Regions from separate parts of the Streptomyces sp. NBC_00569 genome, predicted to be linked through region 2. Evidence: riboswitches for the same ligand, from Rfam matches in the RefSeq annotation. Region 2 holds a riboswitch; the other holds the start of a gene.
What was found. Region 2 has a riboswitch for glycine ahead of gcvT (glycine cleavage system aminomethyltransferase GcvT). Riboswitches for the same ligand answer to the same signal wherever they lie in the genome.

Region 1: linked by a shared signal. The riboswitch ahead of gcvP (aminomethyl-transferring glycine dehydrogenase) and the one ahead of gcvT (glycine cleavage system aminomethyltransferase GcvT) in region 2 are both predicted to bind glycine.

Annotation. Positions count from the first base shown of each region.
Region 1 is NZ_CP107783.1:8,069,540-8,074,593, forward strand. It holds gene OHO83_RS36310 (MerR family transcriptional regulator) at 1-18, shown strand, start outside; gene OHO83_RS36315 (DNA polymerase IV) at 75-1,505, shown strand; gene OHO83_RS36320 (PRC-barrel domain-containing protein) at 1,491-1,874, opposite strand; glycine riboswitch at 1,989-2,084, shown strand; gene gcvP (aminomethyl-transferring glycine dehydrogenase) at 2,269-5,054, shown strand, end outside.
Region 2 is NZ_CP107783.1:3,745,097-3,750,150, reverse strand. It holds gene gcvT (glycine cleavage system aminomethyltransferase GcvT) at 79-1,218, opposite strand; glycine riboswitch at 1,266-1,377, opposite strand; glycine riboswitch at 1,378-1,481, opposite strand; gene OHO83_RS16680 (AAA family ATPase) at 1,679-2,296, shown strand; gene OHO83_RS16675 (enhanced serine sensitivity protein SseB) at 2,403-3,170, shown strand; gene OHO83_RS16670 (enhanced serine sensitivity protein SseB C-terminal domain-containing protein) at 3,340-4,140, shown strand; gene OHO83_RS16665 (AfsR/SARP family transcriptional regulator) at 4,376-5,054, shown strand, end outside.

The sequences.
Region 1 (5,054 bases), 4.3 Mb from region 2:
CGCCACCGCGCGGTGTGAGCGGGGCCGATGCGTCAGCCGGGGCATTGTCAGTGCCGTAGGGCAGCATCGGACATGTGAGAACCGCGCCCACCATCCTGCATCTCGACATGGATGCCTTCTACGCCTCGGCGGAGCAGGCGTCGAAGCCGAGTCTGCGCGGGAAAGCCGTGGTCGTGGGCGGGATCGGGCCTCGTGGGGTGGTGGCCACCGCTTCGTACGAGGCCCGGGTGTTCGGGGTGCACTCGGCGATGCCGATAGGACAGGCGCGCAGGCTCGCGCCCAATGCCGCGTATCTCGTGCCGCGCTTCCGGCTGTACCGGGAGGTCAGCGAGCAGGTGATGGGCCTGCTGCGGGCGCTGTCGCCGCTGGTGGAGCCGCTGAGCCTCGATGAGGCGTTCGTCGATCTGGAGGCCGGTGAGACGGCCTGGGACGCCGCGTCGGCGCGGCTCGTCGGTGAGCGGCTGCGGGACGAGATCAAGGCCGTGACCGGTCTGACCGGGTCGGTGGGGCTCGCGGCGTCGAAGATGCTGGCGAAGATCGCCTCCGAGGAGGCGAAGCCGGACGGTCTGGTGCTGATAGAGCCGGGCACCGAGCGCGCCATGCTCGGGCCCATGTCGGTGCGCACGCTGCCCGGCGTGGGGCCGGCGACCGGGGATCATCTGAGACGTGCCGGGATCACCACGGTCGAGGAGATCGCCGAGGCAGGCGAGGACGAGCTCGTGCGGCTGCTGGGGAAGTCGCACGGGGCGTCGCTGTACGCCATGGCCCTCGCGCACGACGACCGGCCCGTGGTGGCCGAGCGCGACGCCAAATCGGTGTCGGTCGAGGACACGTACGACGTGGACATCCACGACCGGGTGCGGGTGCGGACCGAGGTGCAGCGGCTTGCGGAGCGGTGCGTGCAGCGGTTGCGGGGGGCGGAGCGGTCCGGGCGGACCGTGGTCCTCAAGGTCCGGCGCTACGACTTCTCCACGCTGACGAGGTCGGAGACGCTGCGCGGGCCCACCGACGACCCCGCCGTGGTGCGGGAGGCGGCAGCCCGGCTCCTGGAGTCCGTGGACACGACGGGTGGGGTGCGGCTGCTCGGTGTGGGGGTGACAGGCCTGGCCGACTACACGCAGGAGGACCTGTTCGCGCAGGCGCGGGCACAGGCCGAGGCCGATGCGCACGTGGCCGAGGGGGAGCGTGAGGGCGAGGCGGAGGGGGCGGGTGGCGCGGGGGACGAGGTCCAGGTGGCTGCCGGAGAGGTCGTCGAGGCCGCGGACCGGCGCTGGGTGGCCGGGCACGATGTGCGGCACGAGGAGTTCGGGCACGGGTGGGTGCAGGGCAGCGGGCTCGGGCGGGTGACCGTGCGCTTCGAGACGCCGTACTCGGTGCCGGGGCGGGTGCGTACGTTCCGGACCGATGACCCCGCGCTGGTACCTGCGGAGCCGCTGCCGCTGGTGGAGGGCGGGGCCGGGCGCTTTGCGGCGCGGGAGCCGGAAGCCGGGTCAGGTGTCGTCTGACGGGCGGGCGATCTTGCCGAAGTCCCGGTCCTCAGGGGGCTTGGGGTCGTCCGGGGCCGAGAGGTCGAGACCGTAGTGGTGGTAGAGCTGGAGTTCCTGTTCGGGGGAGAGGTGACGGCCGACGCCGAAGTCGGGGGCGTCCTTGATCAGGGAGCGTTCGAAGGGGATGCGCAGCGTGCCCTCCACCAGCTCGCTCGGCTCCAGGGGGACGAAGGCGTCACGGCTGAACAGGCCTGTGCGTATCGCCGCCCACTCGGGGACACCGGTCGCGTCGTCGAGATAGACCTCGTCGACGGTTCCGATCTTGGCTCCGTTGCGGTCGAACGCCTTGCGGCCGATCAGGTTGCGCGGATCGACATCGGTCTGCACGGGGCCCTCCAGCTGCTCGCAACTCATCCGTAAGCACTACCAAAGTGCACATTGGGGAAGGCGGCCACTCGAGGCCGGGGGTGTTGTCGCCGCTGGTAGGCTTGCGATGGCTGCTGACCCCGTGCGGGAGAGTCCTTCGGATGACACCGGAGGCGCCGAAGGAGCAACTCCTCCCCGGAATCTCTCAGGCCCCTGTACCGCACGGACGAGGTCACTCTGGAAAGCAGGGCGGGCGTTCAGGCCTCCGCTCTCACCGACGGTGAAAGTCGTCATGCCCTCCGTGATGTGGGGTGTGCCGGTGAAACTCTCAGGTTGAGATGACAGAGGGGGAGGCCGTCCGGGCACCCGCGCCGTGGTGCCCCTCGCAGGTCGCAATGACCAGGAGGCCTCGCCAATGACCGCCAACCGTATTCCGCTCTCCCAGCTGGAGCAGGGAATCCCCTTCGAGCAGCGCCATATCGGTCCGGATGAAGCAGCGCAGGCCAAGATGCTCGCGCAGGTCGGGTACGGCTCGCTCGACGAGCTGACGGCGGCCGCAGTCCCGGACGTGATCAAGAGCGCCGAGGCGCTCGATCTTCCCGGGGCTCGTACCGAGGCCGAGGTGCTCGCAGAGCTCCGCTCCCTCGCCGACCGCAACCAGGTCCTCGACTCGATGGTCGGACTGGGCTACTACGGCACGTTCACGCCGCCCGTCATACTGCGCAACGTCATGGAGAATCCGGCCTGGTACACGGCGTACACGCCCTACCAGCCGGAGATCTCGCAGGGCCGGCTCGAGGCGCTGCTCAACTTCCAGACGATGGTCGCCGAGCTGACCGGCCTGCCCACCTCGGGCGCCTCGCTGCTCGACGAGGGCACGGCCGCCGCCGAGGCGATGGCGCTGTCCCGGCGCATGGGCAAGGTCAAGAACGGCGCCTTCGTGGTCGACGCGGACGCGCTGCCGCAGACCATCGCCGTGATCCGGACGCGTGCCGAACCGACCGGGGTCGAGGTCGTCGTCGCGGACCTGTCCGACGGCATCCCGGCCGAGGTCGCCGAGCGCGGCGTCGTCGGCGTTCTGATCCAGTACCCGGGCGCCTCCGGTGCCGTCCGCGACATCAAGCCCGTCATCGAGCAGGCCCACGAGCTGGGCGCCGTCGTCACGGTCGCCGCCGATCTGCTCGCCCTCACGCTGCTGACCTCGCCCGGTGAGCTCGGCGCCGACATCGCCGTCGGTACGACGCAGCGCTTCGGTGTCCCCATGGGCTTCGGCGGTCCCCACGCCGGCTACATGGCCGTCCGCGAGAAGTTCGCGCGCAGCCTGCCCGGCCGCCTCGTGGGCGTCTCCGTCGACGCCGACGGCAACAAGGCGTACCGCCTGGCGCTGCAGACCCGTGAGCAGCACATCCGGCGCGAGAAGGCCACCAGCAACATCTGTACCGCTCAGGTGCTGCTCGCCGTCATGGCCGGCATGTACGCCGTCTACCACGGGCCCGACGGCCTCAAGGGCATCGCGCGGCGCACGCACCGGTTCGCGACGCTGCTCGCCGAGGGCCTCAAGGCCGGCGGTGTGGAGGTCGTGCACGGCGCGTACTTCGACACCCTGACCGTGAAGGTCGCGGGCCGGGCCGCCGATGTCGTGAGCGCCGCGCGCGAAGGCGGCGTCAACCTCCACCTCGTCGACGCCGACCATGTGTCGATCTCGTGCGACGAGACCACGACGCGTACCCAGCTGGGCGCCGTGTGGACCGCGTTCGGTGTCGAGGCCGATGTCGACGCGCTCGACGCGGCGGCCGTGGACACGCTGCCCGAGGGCTTCCTGCGTGGCGACGACTACCTGGCGCACCCCGTGTTCCACGCGCACCGCTCCGAGACCTCGATGCTGCGCTACCTGCGCAAGCTGGCCGACCGTGACTACGCGCTCGACCGCGGCATGATCCCGCTGGGCTCCTGCACGATGAAGCTCAACGCGACGACGGAGATGGAGCCGGTCACCTGGCCCGAGTTCGGTCAGCTGCACCCCTTCGCGCCCGCCGACCAGGCGCAGGGCTACCTCACGCTCATCCGTGAGCTGGAGGAGCGTCTCGCGGAGGTCACCGGCTACGACAACGTGTCGCTCCAGCCGAACGCCGGTTCCCAGGGCGAGCTGGCCGGTCTGCTCGCGGTCCGCGGCTACCACCGCGCCAACGGCGACGACCAGCGCACCGTCTGCCTCATCCCGTCCTCCGCGCACGGCACGAACGCCGCGAGCGCCGTGATGGCCGGTATGAAGGTCGTCGTGGTGAAGACGGCCGACGACGGCGAGATCGACGTCGCGGACCTCCGCGCCAAGATCGAGCAGTACGCCGACGAGCTCTCCGTCCTGATGATCACCTACCCGTCCACGCACGGTGTCTTCGAGGAGCACGTCGCCGACATCTGCGCGCAGGTGCACGACGCCGGCGGTCAGGTCTACGTCGACGGCGCCAACCTGAACGCCCTGGTGGGTCTCGCCAAGCCGGGCCACTTCGGCGGCGACGTCTCGCACCTCAACCTGCACAAGACGTTCTGCATCCCGCACGGCGGCGGCGGCCCCGGCGTCGGCCCGGTCGGCGTCCGCGCGCACCTCGCGCCGTACCTGCCCAACCACCCGCTGCAGCCCGCCGCCGGACCCGAGACCGGCGTCGGCCCGATCTCCGCGGCTCCGTGGGGCTCCGCGGGCATCCTGCCGATCTCGTGGGCGTACGTGCGTCTCATGGGCGGTGAGGGCCTCAAGCGGGCCACGCAGGTCGCGGTGCTCAGCGCCAACTACATCGCCAAGCGGCTCGAGCCGCACTTCCCGGTGCTGTACACGGGTCCCGCCGGCCTCGTCGCGCACGAGTGCATCATCGATCTGCGCCCGATCTCGAAGGCGACCGGCGTCAGCGTCGACGACATCGCCAAGCGGCTCATCGACTACGGGTTCCACGCGCCGACCATGTCGTTCCCGGTTGCCGGGACGCTGATGATCGAGCCGACCGAGAGCGAGGACCTGACCGAGCTCGACCGGTTCTGCGAGGCGATGATCGCCATTCGCGGGGAGATCGACAAGGTCGGTTCGGGCCGGTGGCCCGCCGAGGACAACCCGCTGCGCAACGCGCCGCACACCGCGGCCGCGCTCGGCGGCGAGTGGGAGCACGCGTACAGCCGCGAGGAGGCCGTCTTCCCCGCCGGTGTCGTGGC
Region 2 (5,054 bases):
CTGTACGCGAAGGGGTGCTGCGGAACGAGGGGGGTGTGCGCTGGGTTACTTCCCGCGCCCCCGTGAGGACCGGACGGGCTACTTCTGGCGCTTGTAGAACGGCAGCGCCACGACCTCGTACGGCTCGTGGGCGCCGCGGATGTCCACGCCGACGCCCTCGGTGCCGGGGGCGGCGTGCGTCGCGTCGACGTAGGCGATGGCGATCGGCTTGCCGAGGGTGGGGGAGGGGGCGCCGGAGGTGACCTCGCCGATCACCTGGCCGTCGGCGACCACGGACATCCCGGCGCGCGGCACCCGGCGGCCCTCGGCGATCAGGCCGACGAGCTTGCGCGGCGGGGCGGTCTCGGCGCGCTCGGCGGCGGCCTCGAGCGCCTCGCGGCCCACGAAGCGGCCCTCGTTGCCCGTCTTCTCGAACTTCACGACGCGGCCGAGACCGGCGTCGAACGGGGTCAGCGCCGTCGTCAGCTCGTGCCCGTACAGCGGCATGCCGGCCTCCAGGCGCAGCGTGTCGCGGCAGGAGAGGCCGGCGGGGACGAGCCCGACCGGCGCGCCCGCGTCGGTCAGTGCCTGCCACAGCTTCTCGGCGTGCTCCGGGGCGACGAACAGCTCGAAGCCGTCCTCGCCGGTGTAGCCGGTGCGGGCGATGAGGGCCGGGACGCCGGCGACGGTGCCGGGCAGGCCCGCGTAGTACTTGAGACCGTCCAGGTCGGCGTCCGTGAGGGACTTCAGGATGCCGGGGGACTCGGGGCCCTGGACGGCGATCAGCGCGTAGGCGTCGCGGTCGTCGCGGACCTCGGCGTCGAAGCCCTCGGCGCGCTCGGTGATCGCGTCGAGGACGATCTGCGCGTTGCCCGCGTTGGCGACGACCATGTACTCAGGAAGACCGGCCTCCTGCTCGCCCAGGCGGTAGACGATCAGGTCGTCGACGATCCCGCCGTCCTCCTGGCAGATCATGGTGTAGCGGGCGCGGCCGGGGCCGATCGTGGACATGTTGCCGACGAGGGCGTAGTCGAGGAGGTCGACGGCCTGCGGCCCGGTGACGGTGATCTCGCCCATGTGCGAGAGGTCGAACAGGCCCGCCTTGGTGCGGACCGCGATGTGCTCGTCGCGCTCGCTGCCGTACCGCAGCGGCATGTCCCAGCCCGCGAAGTCGGTCATCGTCGCGCCCAGCGAGCGGTGCAGGGCGTCGAGGGCGGTCTTACGGGGGGCGTTGCTCATGAGTGGTGCTCCAGGATCCCAGGCATGACAGACGAGGGCGATGGTCTTCCTCCCCATCTGTCATCGGAACCTGAGAGGTTCGCCGGCGCCACACGTACAGGTGGTCGCGGCTTGCACCTTGGGTGGAGCGGCCAGGGGCCGCCCGCTTTTCAGATATGCCTCGCCCGCGCGGTACGGGGCCTGAGAGATTCAAGGGAGGAACTTGCTCCTTCGGCGCCCCCGGGGACGCGTAGGCGTCCGGGGAGCTCTCCCGCGCGGATTCAAGCGGCCGGTATGCAGTTGGTCGTGCTCTTGGCGCGCACATCATTGCATGCCGACCGTTCGGGGAAACCACTTGTACGGCATTACCGTCTCTTTACACTTGACGGGCAAGGGTGGCGTGACCGGAACGGGGAGGACGATCACGGTGCACAAGGCAGCGGCGGGTGCGTACGCGGCGGCAGGGGTCGGACAGCGCGCGATGCCCCGCCCGAGGTCGGTGACGGGGCGCGGTCCGGTCGTCAGGGATCTGCGCGGCAGAGGCGGCCGCACGCCGAGGCGCCTCGGCTTCGCGCGGGGTGACCTGATCGTGGTCTCGGGGCTCCCGGGCAGCGGCAAGTCCACGCTGATGCGCCGTGTGGTCGGCGCCGGGGGAGCCGTGCGCATCGACTCGCAGGACGCCCGTGACCGCTGGGCCGCCCGGCTGCCCCGGCTCCTCCCGTACGCCGTGTACCGCCCGCTCGTGCGGCTCGCGCACTTCGCCGGACTGCGACGGGCCCTGCGCTCGGGAGGCAGCGTCGTCCTGCACGACTGCGGGACGCAGGCCTGGGTCCGGCGCTGGCTGGCCAGGGAGGCCGGGCGCCGTGGCGCGGACCTGCATCTGATGCTGCTCGACGTCGACGCCGACACGGCGCTCGCGGGCCAGCGGGACCGCGGCCGTGGGGTCTCGCGCTACGCGTTCGCCCGGCACCGCCGCGCGGTCGCGGGTCTGGTGGAGTCGGCCGAGCGCGGTGACCTGCCGTGGGGCTGCGCGTCCGCGGTGCTGCTCGACCGGGACGCGACGGACGTGCTGAACGGGATCGCCTTCGAGGGCGGTTGACGCCCCGCGACCTCCTGTGAGTGTGCGGATACGGAGGGTGTCGTGTCATCCGCACGCGCTAGGGTTCGGCCGCAGACAGAGCGGTTCCAGAGCGGGTGGTAGGCACATGGACATTCCGGCGCAGGCTCATGCACATCCGTACGGCGGGTGGCCGGCCAACGAGCTGGAGGAGGTGCTCGCCGCCTCCCTCGGGGTCGACTCGGCGGGCGGCCGGATCGTCGAGGTCCTCGGGCGCAGTCAGGTGTGGATACCGCTGCCCCAGGGCGGCGGGCCCGGCAGCCCGAACCTCGACCTGCCGACGCTGGAGATCGAGGGCCAGGCCTATGTGCCCGTCTTCAGCTCGGAGGAGCAGTTCCTCGCGGTCGTCGGCGACCGGATGGGCTGCACGGTCGCGCCGGCCGTCGAGTTCGCGCGCGGGCTGCCCCCGCAGGTCGGCATCGCGGTGAACCCGGACGGCGCCGTCGGCGTCCCGCTGCCCCCGCCCGCCGTCGCCGAGCTGTGCAGGTCCGGCCGTACGCCGCTGGACGGGCCCGCCTCGGGCGGCCGGGTCAGCCTCTACGAGCCCGACTGGCAGAACGACCCGGTCGACTTCCTGGCCGCCGTGCGTGAGGAGTTCGAGGCGGCCGGTGTCGTCCTCACCGCCCGCCGCTGCCTCGCCAGCGTCGAGGGCGGCGACCCCGTCCTCTTCGTCGGCGTCGAGCTGTCGCAGTGGGAGGGCCCCGCGCGCAACCTGCCCATGGACGCCCTGGGCCGCGCCCTGGGCCGGGTTCCGGCGCCCTGGCCGGTGAACCTCGTCCTGCTCGACATCACCCAGGACCCCGTCGGTGACTGGATGCGCGCCACGCTGCGGCCGTTCTACACGCAGGGTCACTGAAAGCCGGGCGCCGGTCCCCGTTCGGGAGAACACGGAAAAGCGGTCGACCGCGCGTACGTCAAGTCGGTGTCAGGATCGCCGCTTAAGCTGGTTTCATGACCTGTCTGGGCGGTCCCGCCACGGGGAGCGGGTCGAAAACGTCGGGTACGTCACGAAGGGGCGGTTACGGGTGAGTGCGTCGGGCACGGCCGCGGCCGGTCAGGTCGAGCACATGCTGCGCCAGGTGACGCCGGGGCGTTACGACGCCTACGAGGCGCTGCTCAACGCGCTCGCGGACCCGGGCGCCGGCCAGGTGTGGATGCTGCTCTGGCACGGCCAGGCAGGATCCCCCGACGCGCAGTACGGGAACATGGAGGTCGACGGCTCCTCGTACGCCCCCTGCGTCACCTCGGCCCAGGAGTTGTCCGCCTCCGGCTGGAGCCGCGCGTACGAGGTCGTCGGCGGGGTCGACGCGGCCCGCACGCTCTACCCCGACCACTACGGTCTCTGGCTCAACCCGCACGCGCCGGGCGGCGGCGTCGGCATCCCGTGGCTCGACCTGCGCCGGATCGCGGGCGGCCTCGACCGCCAGCCCGCCGGGCCCCTGCGGCTGAGCGACCCCGCCATCGAAATCCCCCAGTTCTACGCCCTGCTGACGCAGAACGCGCACCGCACCACCGCGATCCGCTCGCTGCGCCGCGCCTGGGTCCAGCCGACGCTCGGCGCGCCCTATCTGGCGATCGGCCTCGATGTGTACGACACGTCGCCGGTGTCCGTGGACGCGGTGCGCGCGATGATGCAGCAGTCGGTCGTCGCCGTGCCCGACGGGCTGCCCGTCTCCACGGTCGCGATGTCCGACGAGCACGACCCCGTCGCCATGTGGATGCGCGCCACCGCCCGCCCGTTCTACGACCGCGAGGCCCACGCGGCCCCGCCCGCGCCCGCCCCCGTCGCGGGCTACGGGTACCCGCCGCCGCACGGGACGTACTGAACTGTTCGGTCCTCAAGTGACATTACGGAACGCTTGGTTGAACGTAAATGAACCGCCCTTCCGCAGTTCACGTGGATACCAGGTGAGAGCGCTTACGTAATGCCCTGACCAGGTTTCGAGCGCTCCGGTGGAGACTCGCAACTCGCGATCACCGCTGTATAGTCACATTGATTCGGTGGCCGACGGGGGTGGATGGGACGCCCGCGTCCGGTCCACTCCTTAGGGGGGAGCCGTCGTGACAGCAGAAACAACAGCGAGTTACCGAATTCTCGGTCCGCTCGAAGTCATCGGCGGCGATCTGCTGGAATGCCGCATCGCGCGCGGCAGGCAGCAGGTGATCCTGGGCATGCTGCTCCTGGAGGCCAACCGTGTCGTGAGCGCGGAGAGCCTGATCACCGCCGTGTGGGGCGATTTTCCGCCATCCACGGCGCGTACCCAGATACAGGCCTGCATCTCTTCGCTGCGCAGCGCTCTCGGGGAAATCGGTGAAGGCGACGCGATCGTGACCCGGGATCCCGGATATGTGATCCAGGTCGGCGATCAGCAGATCGACAGTCAAGTTTTCGCTAAGAAAGTCTCCGAGGCCAACTCCCTGATTGCCGAAGGGAACACGGGCGCCGCCGAATTGCTCGACGAAGCGCTCGGCCTCTGGCGTGGACGTGCCCTGAGCGGAGTTGTCAGCAGCAAATTGCTGTCGAAGGCGTCGGAGCTCGACGAAAACCGGCTGGTAGCCCTGGAGACGTACACGGACCTCGAGTTGGCGTCGGGGCGGGCCGGCCGACTGGTCGGCTCGCTGCGCGCGCTCGTCGCCGAGCACCCGCTGCGCGAACGCGTGCGCGGCCAGCTGATGCTGGCCCTCTACCGCTCCGGCCGACAGGCGGAGGCACTGGAGACGTACCGCGCCGGACGGCTCC